Regions from separate parts of the Gordonia sp. N1V genome, predicted to be linked through region 2. Evidence: riboswitches for the same ligand, from Rfam matches in the RefSeq annotation. Region 2 holds a riboswitch; the other holds the start of a gene.
The links. Region 2 has a riboswitch for cobalamin ahead of P3L18_RS24055 (CbtB-domain containing protein). Riboswitches for the same ligand answer to the same signal wherever they lie in the genome.
Positions count from the first base shown of each region.

Region 1: linked by a shared signal. The riboswitch ahead of P3L18_RS15600 (iron ABC transporter permease) and the one ahead of P3L18_RS24055 (CbtB-domain containing protein) in region 2 are both predicted to bind cobalamin.

Region 1 covers NZ_JARJDD010000011.1:78,918-90,488, forward strand. Annotated here, with positions in the region: gene P3L18_RS15590 (ABC transporter substrate-binding protein) at 1-540, opposite strand, end outside; gene P3L18_RS15595 (ABC transporter ATP-binding protein) at 537-1,310, opposite strand; gene P3L18_RS15600 (iron ABC transporter permease) at 1,342-2,415, opposite strand; cobalamin riboswitch at 2,504-2,714, opposite strand; gene P3L18_RS15605 (alkaline phosphatase D family protein) at 2,816-4,432, shown strand; gene P3L18_RS15610 (ATP-dependent Clp protease proteolytic subunit) at 4,543-5,157, shown strand; gene P3L18_RS15615 (ATP-dependent Clp protease proteolytic subunit) at 5,154-5,759, shown strand; gene P3L18_RS15620 (helix-turn-helix transcriptional regulator) at 5,787-6,176, opposite strand; gene P3L18_RS15625 (3-deoxy-7-phosphoheptulonate synthase) at 6,272-7,369, opposite strand; gene P3L18_RS15630 (hypothetical protein) at 7,679-8,191, opposite strand; gene P3L18_RS15635 (alpha/beta hydrolase family protein) at 8,184-9,164, opposite strand; gene P3L18_RS15640 (Lrp/AsnC family transcriptional regulator) at 9,441-9,887, opposite strand; gene rocD (ornithine--oxo-acid transaminase) at 9,985-11,571, shown strand, end outside.
Region 2 covers NZ_JARJDD010000026.1:8-8,270, reverse strand. Annotated here, with positions in the region: gene P3L18_RS24070 (CbtA family protein) at 1-131, shown strand, start outside; gene P3L18_RS24065 ((2Fe-2S)-binding protein) at 128-793, shown strand; gene P3L18_RS24060 (CbtA family protein) at 872-1,699, opposite strand; gene P3L18_RS24055 (CbtB-domain containing protein) at 1,727-1,948, opposite strand; cobalamin riboswitch at 1,982-2,116, opposite strand; gene P3L18_RS24050 (ATP-dependent helicase) at 2,201-6,877, shown strand; gene P3L18_RS24045 (DNA-formamidopyrimidine glycosylase family protein) at 6,864-7,649, shown strand.

The sequences.
Region 1 (11,571 bases), on a different contig from region 2:
GAAGATCTCACCGAGATTGCTCATGTCGGCGTAGAGCGCATCGAAGGGCCGCATGATGCCGCGCGCGGTGCTGCCGGCCTGCCGGCACGCCTCGGTCAACTGATACGGGACCGCGCCGATGGTGCGTATCCAGTCCGGGGTGACTCCCGTGGACTCCTTGAACCCGTAGTTCCATCCGGCGAACACGAAGTCGGGTTCGGCGGCCGCGATGACCTCTCGGGTAAAGGCGTCACCGAGGTTCTTGGTCGATGCGAAATCCGACTTCCACGGCGAGGAGGCGATGTCACGTTCCTTGCCCGCGTAGGTCGTGTAGCCGACCATCCGATCGGCGAGCCCGAGGGCGAACATGAACTCGGTGATACCGGTGTCGTTGGTGAGTACGCGGTCCGGCACGCCGGGAACCGTCAGGGGCGCACCACAGTTGGTGACGGTCACCGAGGCCCCGGCGGACCTCTGCGACGGCGACGCCACGTCGGCGCCGCATCCGGCGAGTGTCAACAGTGCCGCGCACGCCAGCGCGAGCAGCGGGAGTCTTCTCATGATTGCCTTTCATCGAAGAGGATCTGGGGGACGTCGAGGCGAGGATGTCGGACGATGTGGGCGTCGATGTCGAACCAGGCGCGCAGATTCGCAGGTACGAGCACCTGCTCGGGAGTGCCGCTCCCGACGACCCGACCGCCGACGAGGACGAGCAACATGTCACAGAACTGGGCGGCGATGTTCAGATCATGCAGGGCGGCCACCACGGTGACACCGGAGTCCCGGGCTGCGGCCAGCACCGAGAACTGGTGTCGCACATCGAGATGGTTGGTCGGTTCGTCGAGCACCATGACCCGTGGCTGCTGGGCGAGTACCCGCGCGATCAGCACCCGCTGCGCCTCACCCCCGGACAGCGAGGTGAAGATCCGGTCGGCGAGATGGCCGACCCCGGCGACACCCATGGCCTCCTCGACCGCCGCCCCGTCGGTCGCCCGGGACGTCCGCGCGATCGACCGATGCGGGAACCGACCGCTGGCGATCACCTCGGCAGCGGTGAAATCGAAGTCCAGCGTGGAACTCTGGGTGAGCGCGGCGACCTGACGGGCGTTGTCGCGCATCGAGATCGCGGCCACGTCGACGCCGTCGACCTCAACGTGGCCGGTCGTGGGCCGCTGCGCACGATACAGACAGCGCAGCAGTGTCGATTTCCCGCTGCCGTTGGGTCCGATCACGCCGAGAAAACTCCCCGGCGCAGCGGTGAAGGTCACCTCGCGCAGCAACGTTGCCGAACCGATGTCGACGCCGACCCCGTGATAGCCCGCTGTCGTCATCTTCCCCACCCCCGGTGGTCGTCAACCCGTTTCATCGATCGACCACGCTGCGTCGGCGGTGCATGAGGATCAGGAACATCGGCACCCCGACGGCGGCGGTGATCGCGCCCAGCGGCAATTCCTGTGGCGGCACGGCGGTTCTGGCGACGAGATCGGCGGCGACGAGGAACACCGCGCCGATCAGCGGAGCGATCACCACGAGGCGACGATGGTCGGCGCCGACGAGTAGCCGCGCGACGTGGGGAACGACGAGCCCGACGAAGCCGATCGCCCCGCACACCGACACCATCACACCGGTCATCAACGCCGACAACGCAAATGCCATGACGCGGAACCGCGACGCCGACAACCCGAGGGACGCGGCGACCTCGTCGCCCATGGCGAGGGCATTGAGCGAGCGCGCCAAGCCTGCCACCGCGATCACCCCGCCGACGGTCACGACGCCCACGAGGACCGCCGAATACCAGCTGGCCGCGGCCAGACTGCCCAGGAGCCAGAACATCACGCTGCGCGCGGCGTCGCCGGTGGGTGCGAGGAACACCAACACCGTGGTCAGCGCCGAGAAGCCGTAGCCCACCGCGGTGCCGGTCAACACGAGTCGCAACGGTGTCAATCCGCCTGCCCCGGAGGCCATCCCGAACACGATGAGGGTCGCGAGCAGCGCTCCGGCGAAGGCCGCGACCGGCATCGCATAGAGCCCGATGCCCGACAGGACGCCGAAGAGCACCACGCTCGTGGCCCCCACCGATGCGCCGGAGGAGATACCGAGCACGTACGGGTCGGCGAGCGGGTTGCGCACCATCGCCTGCACGACCACTCCCACCACCGACAACCCGGCGCCCACCACCGCTCCGGTGATCACCCGTGGTACCCGCGAATCGATGACGATCCAGTACGCGGCGGCGTCGTCGGCGGAGATCGAGCCGCCGGTCAGTGCGGCCCACACGAAGCGCGGCACATCGGTTCCACCGACGTCGGCGGTACCGAACGCCACACCCGCCCATGCGACCACGAACAGCGCGAGCACACCGAGCACCGCGAACACGCCGACACGCGCCCAGGTCGGCGCGGGTGGCGCGGCCTGCGGTGAGGTGTGATCGTCCACTGTGGCACGGTCTCTCGTCGGGCGGAAGACAGCCGCGCACGACAGATCGGCGCACCGGCCATATCCCGCGAGGCAAGTGTCGACCACGGTCCCCCATGGCCACGGCGGCAGGTCTTCGGACTTCGGACGCGGCACCGAGATGCCACCTACCCGCGGCCGCTTCCCGGACCGTGAAGTCCAGTGCGAGGAGCCGCTGTCGTTTCCGTCACCGCTGCGGGGCAGCTCTGGATTCTCACCAGATTCCCTTTTCACCGACCGGACCGTGTGACCCGGTCGGAACCGACGCGCGCTGAGCGTAGCAGGCATCTCGCCGAGGCGTTGCCCAGGTCTTCACCACCGCATCACCGAGTCGTGGCCGGTCGTCATCCCCGACGACACCGTGCGGTGATCGCCTCGAGGCATGTCCTCCCCCAGCCATATTCCGCTACGCGTCACCCCGGACAAGGTGCTGCGCGCCGGGACGACGCGCCGTCGATTCCTCACCTGGACCGCGCTGGCCGCCGGGCTGGCCACCGCCCCCACCCTGTTCGCCACCGACGCCGCCTCCGCTCGACGGGTCCGAGGTGCCGGCCACCCGTTCGCCCTGGGAATCGCCTCCGGCGACCCGCTCGCCGACGCCGTCATCCTGTGGACGAGGCTGGCGACCGACCCACTCGCACCCGGCGGGGGCATGGGCCGAGAATCCCACGATGTCGGCTGGGAAGTGGCCCGCGACGAGCGGATGCGGAGCGTCGTGGCGCGTGGTGTGACCGGTGCCGGCCCGGACACCGGGCACTGCGTGCACGTCGACGTCCGCGGCCTGACGCCCGGGACCGACTACTTCTACCGATTTCGCGCGCTCGGCGAGATCTCCGAGGTCGGCCGAACCCGGACCGCACAGCGCGTCGGAACACCCACCGGCGCACTGTCGTTGGCCTTCGCCTCCTGCCAGGCCTGGGCCGACGGCCACTACCCGGCGTTCGGCGAAATGGCCCGCGAGGCCCCCGACGTGGTGTTTCATCTGGGCGACTACATCTACGAGAAGCCGATCCCGATGGGCGGCGGTGCACGCGATACCGCGGTGGTACCGGCGTCGGCGTATCGCGAATGCCGTGACCTCGACGACTACCGCGAGCGCTACGCCCTGTACAAACTCGACCCGAACCTGCAAGCGGCGCATCGGATGAGCCCGTTCATCACGATCTTCGATGACCACGAGGTCGACAACAACTGGGCCGCCGACACTCCCGAGGACGACCAACCCATTCCGCAGTTCCTGCTCCGGCGGGCTGCGGGCATGCGCGCCTGGTGGGAGAACACCGCCGTTCGGCTCGCCCCGCCCGGGCGCGGATTTCGTGCCTATCGTCGCTTCACGTTCGGCGATCTCGCTCGGTTCAGCGTCCTCGACACGCGTACCCACCGCAGCGATCAGGTGAACGGCGACAACGACACCGGGCAGAACGCGGCCACCGCGGACCCACGCCGCACCATCACCGGCGCAGCCCAGGAGCGGTGGATACTCGACGGTCTCGCGGCCTCCGGTTGCCGATGGAACGTCCTGGCCCACCAGACGACGATCGCCGACCTCGCGCGAGAGCGTGACGGGGTCCGCGCGGTGAGCATGGACGGATGGAGCGGGTACGAGGCGTCGCGGGCGCGTGTCCTCGACGGCGCCCGCGAACGCCGAACCCCCAACCTCGTGTCGATCGTCGGCGACATCCACCGGAATGTGGTGTCGGAGTTGCGATCCACCTACACCCGACCTGCGCCCACGGTCGGTGTCGAGTTGGCGGGCACATCCATCAGCTCCGGCGGCGACGGACCCGACAGTGACGAGTCCGATCGACAACTCAAGGCCGCCTCACCCCATGTACAATTCGGCAACGCCCAACGCGGATACGTCCTGAATACGATCACCCACGACCGGTGGGAGGCGCGGTTCCGGGTCTGCCCGACCGTCAGCACCGCCGACGCCCGGCTCCACACACGCGCAGTCGTGACCATTCCGGCCGGACGCCCCGAGGTCGAGGTGCTCTGAGGAGACCATCAGATCTGCTGTGCCCACACCACATCTGCTGTGCGCCGCGCGGTTCCGCGCACAGCAGCATCGGATGGCACCACTGGCGAAGCGTTCGACAACCTGGACACATGAGCGAACAGAAGACCTCCCCACCCCTCCGTAAACGCACCGCCGAGAGCCTGCTGAACCAACGCATCCTGATGCTCGATTCGGCACTCGACGACGAGATCGGCAGTGCGCTGTGCGCACAGTTGGTGATGCTGTCGGCACACGATCCGGTCGCCGACATCGGCCTGTGGATCAACTCTCCGGGCGGCTCGGTGCCCGCGATGCTCGCCATCATGGACACGATGCGTATCGTCCCGAACGACGTGGTGACGGTCAACCTCGGAATGGCCTACAGCGCAGGACAATTCTTGCTCTGCTGCGGCACCCGCGGAAAAAGATTCATCTTGCCGCACGCAAAGGTGTTGCTGCACCAGGGATCTGCGGGGATCGGCGGTTACGCCCCCGATATCGAGTTGCAGGCCGACGACCTGCGCCATGTTCGGGACACCGTTCTCGGGGTCATCGCCGAGCGCACGGGCCAGACCCGTGATCGGGTGTTCGCCGACTCGCTGCGCGATCACGTGTTCACCGCGGAGGAGGCGCTTGCGTACGGCTTCGTCGATCACGTCGTCGACTCGGTGGCACAGTTGCGTCCGGCCGCGACCGCACCGGCCGGATTCGGGGTGATCCGATGAGCACTTACACGATTCCCAACGTCATCAGCCGAACGCCGCAGGGCGAGCGCGTCATGGACATCTACAGCCGATTGCTCGACGACCGAATCCTCTATCTGGGAACCGAACTCGACGACGGCGTCGCCAACGCACTCATCGCACAATTGCTCCACCTCGATTCCGACAACCCGGAGGCGCCGATCGACCTCTACATCAACTCTCCCGGGGGATCGGTGATGGCCACCTTCGCGCTCTACGACACCATGCAGTACTGTCACGCGCCCATCGCGACCACCTGTGTGGGACAGGCACTCTCGTCGACCGCCCTGCTGCTGGCGGCGGGCCGACCAGGCCGGCGTGCGGTGCTGCCGCATGCGCGGGTGTTACTGCACCAGCCGTCGGGGCAGGGCCGCGGCACCATTCCCGATCTGATCCTCGCCGCGGAGGAGATCCTGCGGACCCGCGAGGAGATCGAACGTGCATTGAGCCGCCACACCGGCAACGACGTCGAGACGTTGCGCCACGACACCGACCGGGATCGGGTCCTGCGAGCGTCTGAGATCGTCGACTACGGAATCGCCGACCACGTCATCGACGAGCGCGCCGTGCTCGCCCGCCGGTGACGGCCCGCCGGTGACGGCCCGCAGTACTCACGCGGCCAGCGCGAGTGGCGCCCGGGAGGCGTTGCGCCACCGAGTGGTCACCCGATCCCCGCCCCGCGCCGGCACCGAACCGAGCACCGGAACGCTCATCGACCGGGCCAACTCCGCCGCAACCTCGCGGGTGAGGTCGAGCAGTGACAGGCCGAGAGCCCCGGCGACGGCACCGAGCAGTTCGCTCGACGCGTCCTTGCGGCCGCGCTCGAGTTCGGAAAGATACTGGCTCGAGACACCGGCCCGACCAGCGGTCTCGACGAGACGTTCGGCCCGATCGTGGCGATGGCGTCGCAGAACCTTGCCGGTCACCTCGCGCAACAGCGGTTCCACCGGTGCCGACGACCGGGCTCCGGCGGTCTCGGCCTTGGACGTCTGCTCGATCATGGGGTCGATCCTACGACGGCACCCGAGCGGTACCCGCCACCTTCTGCTGTGAGCAGAACTGTCGCGGCAGATCGACGGTGCCACGCCGAAATGGTTCAGCCACGCGCCAATTCGGCGAGCACCGCGGCGCTGACCGCCCAGTCCATGCATTTGTCGGTCACCGACTTGCCGTAGACGAGCGGATCGGCATCGGGAGACTGGGCTCCGGCCTCGAGGAAGCTCTCCAGCATGACGCCGCTCACCTGCACCGGGTCGCCGGTTTCCCGGCGCGCGCGGATCGATGCCGCGATCTGTGTGGCGACCTCGGCCTGGCGGAGGTGGTCCTTGCCGGAGTTGGCATGGCTGGCGTCGATCATCACCCGCGGCGTCAGACCCGAGCGCTCTAATGCCGCAACAGCATCGGCGACGGAGTCGTCGTCGTAGTTGGGTCCGGCGGTGCCACCGCGCAGGATGATGTGACAGTCGGAGTTGCCCGCCGACTCCACCAACGCGCCGTGCCCGAAGTCGTCGACGCCGAAGAAGACATGCGATGCCGCAGCGGCTTTCACGCCGTCGATCGCCACCTGCACGTTGCCGTCGGTGCCGTTCTTGAAGCCGATCGGCATCGACAGTCCCGAGGCGAGTTGGCGGTGCACCTGGGATTCGGTGGTGCGGGCTCCGATCGCCCCCCAGGCGACCGCGTCGGCGATGTACTGCGGGCTGGTCGGTTCGAGGAACTCACATCCCACCGGCAGCCCGAGGTCGATGATGTCGAGCAGCAACGACCGCGCCGTCCGCAGACCGCGCTCGACATCGAAGGTCTCGTCCATGCCGGGGTCGTTGATCAGGCCCTTCCATCCGACGGTGGTGCGGGGCTTCTCGAAGTACACCCGCATCACGATCTTGAGCCGCTCGGAGTACTGCTGGGCCAGCGGCGCCAACCGGCGCGCGTAGTCGAGTGCGGCGATCGGGTCGTGCACCGAGCACGGGCCGACGACGACGAGCAGCCGATCGTCGGCGCCGGCGAGGATGGCCGCGATCTCGTCGCGGTCGCGTTGCACCGCAAGGGCCCGCCGCGCGGTCAGTGGCAATTCGGTGCGAATGGTGTCCGGCGACGGGATCGACCGGAACGAGCGGATCCGGCGGTCCGAGGTCGATTCAGCCGAAAGAGAGCGGTCGGCGGGAGTTCGGGAGAGATCTCCGAGGGTGGTCACTGGTATGCCTTTCGCGGGTTGTGGGCCCTGGTTGTCCGCTGGGCCCGCCCGCATCGTGGTCGCCGGAAAGCCCCTGACATGACAAGAGCAGTGACCTGGTGGTCACTGCTCGGGGCTCCGGGATGTGGCGTGCGGCGCGATCAGCGCTTCATCGCAGGCTCACCCGGAGCCTCGATAAAGAAACGCCAATAGGCGCGCACGGTGCTGATCACGACAGCGAGGCTACCACGGGCCGCGGTCCGGACCCAACGACCGCCTGCGAGGCACCCGATCGGATACCCGGGCCGCCGCTCGGCAGAGCCCACCCGCTCAGCAGAGCCCGCCCGCGGAGTCGACCAACGCCGCGACCTGTGCGTCGGAGGGCTCGGCGCCCATGGCCTGCTTCATCACCGGCGCCGCGAACGTGCGCGCCGCGTCCTCGCCGCCGGTCTTGCGAACCCGGCAGACCGACGACCCGAGCGACACCGCGGTGTCGGCGTCCATGTCGATCCCCTTCGCGCGCAGCGAGTTCAGGAAGGCGGTGCGCGCGGATGTCGGCGGCGGCGCCACCGTCTCAGCGGTGCCCGCGCTGGGCAGGGTCACCGGTGTCGGTGGCGGCGCCTGGGTCGATGCGGCGGTCGACGCCGACCCGGCGGCGGCCGACACCGGGCTGGTCGCCGTCACCGAACTCACCGACGCCGACGTCCTCGATGCGTTTGCGGTGGTGCCGTTGTCGGACTGGGCGCAGCCGGCGACGAACAACACCAGTCCGAAACACCCCACCCCGACCACGGTCCACGGCGTCGACCGGTATCGACGATCCGTACCGTCGGGGTCACGCATGGAAGAACCCTCTCGCGAAGGCGTTGTTGACCGCGTCCTGCCAGTAGGGCCAGTCGTGCATCCCCGAGACCGGGAAGTCGGTCATGACGGGCACCCCGTTGATCATCGCCTGCACGTCGAAGGTGTGCGTCAGCGCCGAGGAGAGCACCTCCAGCGGCACTCCTTCGATGATCAGCGCCGGATCGGTCAGGACAGCGCCTGCGGTCGCGGTGTAGCCCGGGATACCGCTGCCGGTGTAGAGGAACAGTCGCAGTCCACGCATCTTGCCGATCTGCACCAGCGGATCGTTGTCGAGCCAGCGAGTCGACCACGGCGGGCCCCACATGGCGTCGACGTTCATCGCCGGGGTGCCCCCGTCGATCGCGGGAAAGATCATCGCGACCCGAATCGCTTCACGCACGCCGGGGGCGGTGGTGTTGAGCAGACCCGACAGCGACCCGGCCGCGTCGAAGTCGCGGTGATCGTCGGCGGCGGTGATCAACGCCGAGCTACCGCTCATCGAGATCCCCATGATCGCGTAGTGGCCCGACGGCCCGCGCAACCCGTGCGCGTCCATCGCGGCGACCAGACTCCGACTGATCACACATCCCCACTCGTAGGTGTAGCTCTGCCGGCTGAAATTGTCCGGTGTATCCCAGTTCGTGTAGAAGCTCTCGTAACCCCCAACCGGCTCAACGACATTGACGCCGCGGTCGGCGAGATCCTGGATGTGCGTGTTGTGTTCCCACCCGCTGAGATCGTTGGTGGCCCGAAGACCGTCGAGCAGGACGACGGTCTTGGTGTTCTGTGGTCGCGTCCAGGCGCGCACTTTGACCGAATTGGGCGGTCCGCCAGGGCTTTGCGTCGGCATGCCGCACGAATTGATCCACCAGGTCTGCGCCGGGGGTGCCGCCTGCGCGACGCCCTGGCCGATGACCGACAACACCCCGACACTCACCGCGGCCAGCACCAGGGTGAGCGCCCTGGCGCCCACCGACCGACCCGATCGGCGACGCCACTTCGCGCCCGCCCGAACACCTCTCACCATCTACCCGCTCCCGTCGACAGCACTTCGTCTCTGCCACAACTCATGACGACTATCGGCGAATACGCCGCCCCCGTTACCGATTCCGCGCACCGACCTCCGCGACAAATCGGACGAACTTCCCAGTGGCACAACATTTGTCACCGCCGGAATCAACCTACACCGCCGGTCGGGCACGATGGGTACACCCCAAATGTGACCATCGGTTGATTCCGGACACCTCGGTCAGGGATGGCCGCGATCGATGAGATGACTGAGCACGATGATCGATTCGGTGCGATCGACGCCACCGGCCTGCCGGATTCGTTCGAGCGCCTGCTCGAGGTGATGCACGTCGCGGGCCATGATCCGCAGGATCGCGTCGGCCTGCCCGGTGATGGTGGCCGCACTGACGACCTCCTGAATGGGTTCCCACGACTCCTTGAGGATCTCCGGCGAGATGTTGCCGCGGCAGAAGATCTGCACATAGGCCTCGGTGGTCCACTGCATCGCTGCCGGGTCGACCACCGTGGTGAATCCCTTGATCACGCCGTCCTCGACGAGGCGGTCGACTCGCCGCTTGACCGCCGGTGCCGAGAGCCCGACCTCGTCACCGATCTGCGCATAGGTCGCGCGCGCGTCCCGGGTGAGACACGCCAACACCTTCTCGTCCAGTTCGTCGATCCCACGCAACGTATCGCCCCTATCTCGCCATTGACGCACGACATCTTCATCACGTGCGCAATTTTCGTCGATTGATTGCAACGATGCGCGAGCATACGCTCGATTTATGACGCTGACGACCCCCAATATCTCTGTGCGCCCAGCCACCACCGGATTCCCGGCGAGGGTGGCGCGCACACGCTCCTATGCGATGACCCCGCCGACGCATTTCACCGTCACCTATGCGATCAATCCATGGATGAATCCGTCGGTCGGTGTCGATTCCGACCGCGCGATGGCGCAATGGGAATGCCTGCGCCGCACCTACGAAACCCTCGGCCACACCGTCCACACGGTCGATGCGCAGCCGGGTCTGCCGGACATGGTCTATGCCGCCAACGGCGGCCTGGTCGTCGACGGCACAGCGATCGCGCCCCGCTTCACCTTCCCCGAACGGGCGGCCGAGGCCGGGCATTACGCACAGTGGTTCCGCACCGCGGGAATCCGTCAGGTCCACCAGACCACCGGGGTGCAGGAGGGCGAGGGCGACTTCCTCGTCGTCGGCGACCGCATCCTCGCCGGCACCGGCTTCCGCACCCACCCCGACACCCATGCCGAGGTCGCCGCACTGACCGGTCTGCCGGTGATCACCCTCGACCTCGTCGACCCTCGCTTCTACCACCTCGACACCGCCCTGGGCGTACTCGACGAGCACACCATCGCCTATTACCCGCCGGCCTTCTCGGCGGCCTCTCGCCGCTTGCTCGCCGAACTCCATCCCGATGCCATCATCGCCACCGATGCCGACGCCGAAGTCCTCGGACTGAACCTGGTCTCCGACGGCCGTCATGTCGTGATGACCGACGCCGCACCACATCTGGAGTCGCAGATCCGTCGCGCCGGATTCGAACCGATCACCCTCGATCTGTCCGAACTCCTCAAGGGTGGCGGCGGCATCAAATGTTGCACACTGGAATTGCGCCCGACCGCCGACGCCGGGCAGTCAGCATCGGAGGCACCCATGACCGGACCGAACACCATCGGGATTCCCCGCCACCTCGAATTGGCGCCCGAACCTCATGTGGCCCACAACTATTCACCGCTGCCGGTGGTCGCGGCCACCGCAGAGGGCGCGTGGATCACCGACGTCGACGGGCACCGGTATCTCGACTGTCTCGGCGCTTACTCGGCAGTGAACTTCGGCCACCGCAATCCCGAGATCGTCGCGGCGGCAACCGAACAACTCCATCGTCTGACCCTGACCAGCCGCGCCTTCGGGTCCGATCGACTCGAACCGTTCTGCGCAGCACTGGCGGCCCTGTGCGAGAAGGACCTCGTGCTGCCGATGAACACCGGTGCCGAGGCGGTCGAGTCCGCACTGAAGGTGGCCCGCAAGTGGGGCTACGACGTCAAGGGGATTCCTGCGGGTACCGCCGAGATCATCGTCGCCGGCGGCAACTTCCACGGACGAACCATCAGCATCATCAGCTTCAGCGACGACGACTCCGCACGCGACGGATTCGGTCCGTACACACCGGGTTTCGTGCGGGTCCCGTTCGGCGATGCGGACGCGATGGCCGCGGCGATCACCGACCACACCGTCGCCGTGCTCGTCGAACCGATCCAGGGCGAGGCCGGCATCATCGTGCCGCCCGACGACTACCTGCCCGCCGTGCGCCGGCTGTGCACCGATCGCGACGTCCTGATGATCGCC
Region 2 (8,263 bases):
GGTGGTATTCGATCCTGAACCAGGCTCTGGTGTGGTTGGTCATCGGAATGGTCTTCGGTGCCCTGATGAACCGGATGCATCCGTCGACCCCACAGACCATCGGCGAGCAGGCTACGCTCGTCCGGCAGTGACCTCCTCCCTCGACGACCTCGGCCCCTTTTTCGGAGTCGCCACGCACGCCCGCGGGCAGCGGGGTGATGCACCGTGGCTCACGATGGCCGACCTACTCGAGGACGCGCGCATGCTGGAGTCGCGCGTGGACCGTGTGCGTGCCGCACTCGGGGTGGGCGGCACGTCACGTGTCGAGCAGAGGGTGGCTGCGTCGGTCACCCACCTCGGGCTCGTCGCTCGTCTCATCGCTCCGATGATCGCTGTGGAGGCGCTCGACGAACCGCCGATATCGTTCACGGCCGCGGACCTCTGGTGGCAGGACGAATTGGGTGGGCCCTATCCGCTCTCGGTCACCACCGCGGCGACCGACGCCCGGCCCAACCTGGCCGACGGGATCATCGGCGCACTCACCGACGCCGTCGGCGACGCATTCGGGGTGAGTGGGCGAACGCTGTGGGGCAACGTCGCCTCGGCGACCAACAGCGCCGCCAGACTCATCGCGACGGCGCGCCCCGAACACGGCGATCTCGCCGTCGCCGCGGCCGACCGTGTTCTCGCCGAGCCCCATGTCGAGGACGGGCGGTTACGCGCGGGACCGGGATTCCGCCGGCGCAGTTGCTGTTTGATCTATCGGGTCAGCGGCGATCGGGGCGCCGTCTGCGGCGACTGCGTACTCATCTGACCCACCCACCTTCTCGGCAGACCCCACGAACGCACCACGTCCGCCCCACGATCGTGCAGGGCGGACGTGGAGCAGCGATCAGTTACTGTGTGCCGCGGCCGGTGTCGTCGCCCGGCGCGCAGGATCAGAACGGCTGAGCCAGGTCATGATTCCCGCGAAGGTCGTGGTCAGAACGGTCCAAAGGATCACCTGGTTGGCGATCACATACACCCGGAAGTCGCCGATCACCGCGCCCGGGAATCCGGGGAAGACGATCGCGTCGCCGTTCATGACCGGGTCGGGAACCTCATGGAACTCGGGCAGCAGCGCGATCGCAATGGTCACGACCACCAGGTAACCGACGGCGGCGACCACCGAGGCCGCGAGCCCTCCCCAGCGTTGCCGGAGCCACAGCGCCACAACGACCGCCGCGATCACCGCGACCACCGAGATGACCGTGAGGGTGAGGTACGCCGTCGATCGCGCACCGATGGTGTCGTCGTCGCCGACGGCCGGCGGGTTGGCCGGGTATGCGAAGAACGGCACCCCGAAGACCGCGACGAAGCCGAGGAGCCCGATCAGGGCCGCCGCCCAGCGTGGGTCGGCTCCGGCGCGGTGATGCGCCAGGTAGGTCCACAGAACCGTGAACGCGATTGCGAAGAACGCGCCCATCGACACCGCGAAAACGATGGTCCCCACGCCCGCACCGATGTTCTCCTGCACCGAGCGGGTGAACACCTCGGCGCCGTGCTCGTGGCCGCCGTGCCCATGCGCGGTCATCAGAGCCTCTTCGGCCTCGCTGCGTCCGTCCTCGTAGTCGATGGCCTTGGCCACCTGCGGCTCGATGAAGATCCGAGCGAAGACGTAGGCGACGATCCCGGCGACGAGTCCCGACAGCAGACCGGCGCCGATGAATTTCTTTTCCATGTTCGGTTGTCTCCCGTGCTCGTTCGATCAGTGGCAGGGGAAGCCGAGGAAGTGCCGGGAGTCATGCACGAATTCGTGGATGTGGGTGTCGTTGCCGAACACCGACCAGGCACCTTGGTCGTATCCGATGAAGTAGTAGGCCATTGCGGCGAGGATGAAGGTGGCGGTCAGCCACAGGGCTGCCGACGCGACGGAGAGGTCGGGTACCGCGAGGGCCCGTGCCTTGTTCTGGTGGGTGGTTGCAACCATCGGAGGTCCTTTCGTGGGATGACGCGTCCCAGCGCTTGTCGGATCGATGCTCGGCGGAATCCTGACTCGTCGGGCGGGGTGACTCCCCGGCCCGGCTCACAGTGGCGCGACCGTCCCGGACTCACACCGGGTTTCCGTCAGCATCTGGCGAGAACTCTATACCCGACAAATGTGACCGGCGCGACCCATCGGACAAAACGAGCAGAACAACCGTCGCGGCGTTTTGTCGGAGGCAACATGGATGATGGGTGAATGGCTGCGCCGTCGGTTCTCGATCGCTTCACCGCCCCCACGCGGCGGTGGTTCAGCGGCACCTTCGCCGAGCCGACCGCCGCTCAGACCGGGGCGTGGTCCTCGATCGCCGACGGCAACCACACGCTGGTCATCGCCCCCACCGGTTCGGGCAAGACCCTCTCGGCATTCTTGTGGGCCCTCGACCGGCTCGCGGCGCGCCCGGATCGGGCACGCGGCACCCGAGTCGTCTACATCTCACCGCTCAAGGCCCTCGCCGTCGACGTCGAACGCAACCTGCGTGCACCGCTGACCGGCATCACCCGCGCGGCGCAGGAACTCGGCGATCCCGAGCCGGCGATCACCGTCGGCCTGCGATCCGGGGACACGCCCGCCGCGACCCGCCGCAGCCTGGTCCGCACACCCCCGGACATCCTCATCACCACCCCGGAGTCGCTGTACCTGATGCTGACGTCATCGGCGCGGGAGACACTGACCGGCGTCGAGGCCGTGATCATCGACGAGGTCCACGCGGTGGCCGGCACCAAACGCGGCACCCATCTGGCGCTGTCCCTCGAGCGTCTCGACGAGTTGTTGGAAACACCTGCACAGCGCATCGGATTGTCGGCGACCGTCCGCCCACCCGAGGTGGTCGCGGGCTTCCTGGCCGGTGCCGCGCCGTGCACGATCGTGCGTCCACCCGCGAGCAAGACGTTCGATCTTCGCGTCGACGTGCCCGTGGAAGACATGGCCAACATCCCGCCGCCACCGGACGCACCCGGTTCCGAGGATCTCGACGACGCGTTCTCCCCGACCGCGGGATCGCTGTGGCCCTACGTCGAATCGGCGATCGTCGATCTCATCGATGCCAATCGCACGACCATCGTGTTCGCCAACTCCCGTCGCCTCGCCGAGCGACTGACCGCACGGCTCAACGAGATCGCCGAATCCCGCATCGCGCCCCCCGCGGTGACCGCTGCGGCCAACCCGCGGGTCGCCGGGGGCGCTCCGGCGATGGTGATGGGTAGCGGAGCGTCCTCGGCGGCCACGACCCTACTGGCCCGGGCACACCACGGGTCGGTCAGCAAGGAGCAGCGCGCCGAAATCGAGGACGAACTCAAGACCGGCCGGTTGCGATGTGTGGTGGCCACCAGCTCCCTCGAGCTCGGAATCGACATGGGCGCAGTAGATCTCGTCGTCCAGGTCGAAGCGCCGCCGTCGGTGGCCAGTGGTCTGCAACGCATCGGCCGAGCCGGGCATCAGGTCGGCGAGATCAGTCAGGGCGTACTGTTCCCCAAACACCGCACCGACCTCATTCATTGCACCGTCGCGGTATCGCGCATGCGGGAGGGTGAGATCGAGGAGCTGCGGGTACCCACCAACCCCCTCGACGTCCTGGCCCAACAGACGATCGCCGCAGCCTCCATCGACGAGCTCCACGTCGACGAGTGGTTCGAGGTAGTGCGCCGCAGTGCACCGTATCGGGAGCTCGGCCGCGGCGTGTACGAGGCCACCCTCGATCTCATCTCCGGACGATTCCCGTCCGACGAATTCGCCGAACTGCGTCCGCGCGTCACCTGGGACCGAGAACGCAACGTGCTCATCGGACGCCGCGGCGCCCAGCGGCTCGCCGTCACCTCCGGTGGCACAATTCCGGACCGTGGCCTGTTCGGTGTGTTCATGGTCGGCGAGAAACAGACGCGCGTCGGCGAACTCGACGAGGAGATGGTCTACGAATCACGCGTCGGCGACGTCTTCGCGCTCGGAGCCACCAGCTGGCGGATCGAGGACATCACCCACGATCGGGTGCTGGTCACGCCGGCGTTCGGGCAGCCGGGACGCCTGCCGTTCTGGATCGGTGACGCGGTGGGCCGGCCGGCCGAACTCGGGGCCGCCATCGGCCGGTTCACCGGTGAGATCGCCGACCGCGCCGAACTCGATCGCCGCGCCGACGAGCTCGGCCTGACCACCTACGCCCGCGACAACCTCGGTGCGCTCATCGCCGAACAGCGCGACGCCACCACCCATCTGCCCACCGACCGCACGCTGGTCGTCGAGCGGTTCCGCGACGAACTCGGCGACTGGCGGCTGATCCTGCACTCCCCGTATGGGTTACGAGTTCATGCGCCATGGGCGTCGGCCATCTCAGCGCGCCTGAAGACGACGCTCGGTCTCGACGGCGCCGTCACGGCCTCCGACGACGGCATCATCGTGCGACTCCCCGACACCGACGACAACCCGCCGGGCGCTGCGGTCTTCACCATCGACCCCGACGACATCGAGCAACTCGTCACCGATGCGCTCGCCGAGTCGTCGATGTTCGCCTCGCGATTCCGTGAATGCGCCGCCCGCGCATTGCTGTTACCGCGTCGCGATCCCGGTCGGCGTGCCCCCCTGTGGCAACAGCGTCAGCGCAGTGCCCAATTGCTGGCCGTGGCCTCGCAATTCCCGGACTTTCCGATCGTGCTCGAAGCCGTCCGGGAGTGCCTGCAAGATGTCTACGACCTGCCCGCGCTGATCGATCTGCTGCGCAGTGTGGCCACCCGCCGGGTGCGGGTCGTCGAGACCGAGACGGAGTCACCCTCGCCGTTCGCGGCATCGTTGCTCTTCGGCTACGTCGGTGCCTTCATGTACAACGACGACGCGCCGATCGCCGAAAGGCGGTCCGCGGCACTGTCTCTCGACACCGCTCTGCTCGCCCAACTCCTCGGCCGTGTCGATCTGCGCGAACTCCTCGACCCCGCGGTGATCACGGAGGTGACCAACCGCCTCCAACGATTCGAGCCGTCGAGGCAGGCCCGCGATGCCCAGGACGTGGTCGATCTGTTGCGCTGGCTCGGGCCGCTGACCACCGAGGAGGTCGACGCCCGATACCGCGGCGACGATCCCGATGCCGTATCCGCCGGTGCCCAACCGGTCGATGCGGCAACGGTTCTCGCTGCTCTGCATCGCGACGGGACGATCATCTCGGTGAGTCAGCGGGGGCGCGCGCTCTGGGCCGCGATCGAGGACACCGCGCGGCTCCGTGATGCGTTGGGCGTACCCGCACCGCTCGGGGTGCCCGCAGCGTTCCTCGAACCGGTCGCCGACCCGGTCGGCGACCTCGTACACCGTTACGCCCGTACCCACGGCCCGTTCACCGTCGACGAGGCAGCCGATTCGCTCGGGCTCGGCGTCGCCGTCATCCGCGACGTGCTGGTACGGATGGCCGGCGAACGCAAGGTGATCGAGGGCGACTTCCTGCCCGAGGCAACCGGTACCCAGTGGTGTCACAGCGACGTGCTCGGGCAGATCCGGCGCGGGTCGCTCGCCGCGAGCCGCGCCGAGATCGAGCCGGTCGACGACGCCACCCTGTCACGCTTTCTCATGGGATGGCAGCACGTCACACCCCGCACGGCCGGCCGTGGCGACCACGACGATCGGCTGACGGGGGTGGACGGGGTGTCGGTGGCGATCGATCAGCTTGCCGGACTACCGCTTCCGGCGTCGGCATGGGAATCCTTGATCCTGCCGTCGCGCGTCGCCGACTACAGCCCCGCCATGCTCGACGAGCTCCTCGGTTCCGGTGAGGTGGTCTGGTCGGGCGCGGGGCGGATCGGCGGTGCGGACGGTTGGATCCGGTTGTGCCCGGCCGATCTCACCGAGGTGCTGCTGCCCGAGCCCGACGAGATCGACACGACCGAGGTGCATCGCCGACTGCTGGAGACATTCACCGGTTCCGGCGGCTTGCGCTTCGCGCAGTTCGTGGGCGACTTCGCCGACCTCGACGCACCGGCCACCGCATCGATGACCGCGATCACCGCGGAAGTGGAATCAGGACTGTGGGACCTGGTCTGGTCGGGTCGTCTGTCGAACGACTCGTTCGCGCCGGTCCGGGCCCTGCTCACGCCACGATCGTCCGGCGGATCCCGCACGGCCCCGGCACACCGATCTCGTGCCCGCGCGCCCCGGCTGCGCTCGTCGCGACTCACGACCCGCCATCTGATCTCGACGACTCCGCCGGTATCGACCCCGCCGACCGTGGCGGGGCGCTGGTTCACCCTGCCCGGTCGCGCCACGGACCCGACCGTGTCCACCCAGGTTCTCTGCGATCAACTGCTCACCCGGTACGGCGTGGTGACCCGCGGCGCGGTGGTCGCCGAAGGTGTGGTCGGCGGATTCGCACGGATCTACAAGGCCCTCAACATCTTCGAGGACAACGGATTCGTCCGCCGCGGGTACTACGTCGACGGACTCGGCGGAGCGCAGTTCGCCGCCCCGGCGACCGTCGACGAGTTGCGCCGACACACCCTCGATCATCGGGACACGTCCACGCACACCGCAGTCGTCCTCGCCGCCACCGATCCGGCGAATCCCTACGGTGCCGCTCTGTCGTGGCCCGACCGCCCCGAGAGCGGTCATCGGCCCGGGCGTAAGCCTGGTGCGCTGGTGGTATTGGTGGACGGCGTTCTCACGATCTACGTCGAGCGCGGCGGGAAGACCGTCCTGACCTTCGAGGACAGCGAGAGTGTATTGCGTTCGGCAGCAACGGCTCTGGCCGGAGTCGTGCACGACGGCCGGGTGTCGCGGCTGGCGATCGATCAGATCGACGGCGCCGAATCGTTGCGGTCCGACCTCGCTGCCATCCTCGTCGACGCCGGCTTCTCGACCACACCACGCGGTCTACGCCTACGGTACGGACACCATGCCCGAAGGTGACACCGTCTTTCGTGCCGCCGCGCGTCTGCGCGGCGCCCTCGCCGGAAAGGTACTCACCCACACCGACTTCCGGGTTCCTCGGCTGGCGACCCGGGATCTGTCCGGTGGCGTGGTCACCGGCGTTCGCTCGCGTGGCAAGCACCTGTTGATCGACGTGTCCCGCGACGACCTGGACGTTCCCGTCAGCATCCACTCGCACCTCAAGATGGAGGGGATCTGGGATGTGCACGCCCGTGGCGCGAAATGGCGTCGGCCCGGCCATGAGGCACGGGTCGTGTTGCGCACCGAGACCACCGAAGCAGTCGGCTTCTCGCTCGGCATCCTCGAACTCCTCACCACGCCGGAGTCCGACCTCGCCTACCTCGGCCCCGATCTGCTCGGCGCGGAGTGGGATGCCGCCGAAGCCGTACGCCGCATCGAAGCACACCCCGACACACCCATCGGCCTCGCACTACTGGACCAACACCTGTTGGCCGGCGTCGGCAACGAGTATCGCTGCGAATTGTGTTTCCTCCGAGGCGTTCTCCCCGAACGTCCGGTCGCCGAGGTCGACGTTCCCGCGATGGTCGATCTCGCCCATCGCGTCCTCTGGGCCAACCGGATGCGCACCGCGCGAACCACCACCGGCGCCACCGGTCCACACGCCCGGGTCTACGTCTACGGCCGACGCGGTCGCCCGTGCCGCCGATGCGGAACCCTCATCCGCCGCGGCTTCCTCGGCCCTCCCGGCGAGGACCGGGTCATCTACTGGTGCCCCTACTGCCAGTCCTGACCGTCGTTCCACCGAGGACTCTCGCCACTCAATGACCCGGCTATCCCCCTGACGTCGGTGCGCCGCTCCCGACGTCGGTGCGCCCTCCCCGATGGTCGCGCAATCCGCCCTACCCGACCGTAGAGACCTCTTCCCCCGGTGGTCGAGCAACCAGCCCTACCCGACCGTAGAGACCTCTTCCCTCGGTGGTCGAGGTGCACGGCGCCCCAGGCGCCGGGCCTCGAGACCCGGTGAGACAACACGCCTCCCAACCACATCCACCGTCCCACGACCCGAACGCCACCCGAACTCGCACACGCCCGCGCTGCACCAGCCGCGTCTGCACATTGGAGCCGCGGACGCAGTGCTCCCGACCGTCTAGGCAGGTTCCCCGATCGACGAGCACCCCACCCGATGGCCGAACAACCCACCGCGCCCGATGGCCGGGCCTCGAGACCCGGCGAGAGAACAAGCTCCACAACCACATCGAACGCATGGCAAACGAAAACCGCACCCCTACCACACCCCACCGACAGAAAATCGGCGCCGAAATACATTGTCCACAAGCAGAATTGATCAAAATACCTCTTGCGTCGAACACACTGGGCTCTACTGACTATTGAGTGGGTCAATTT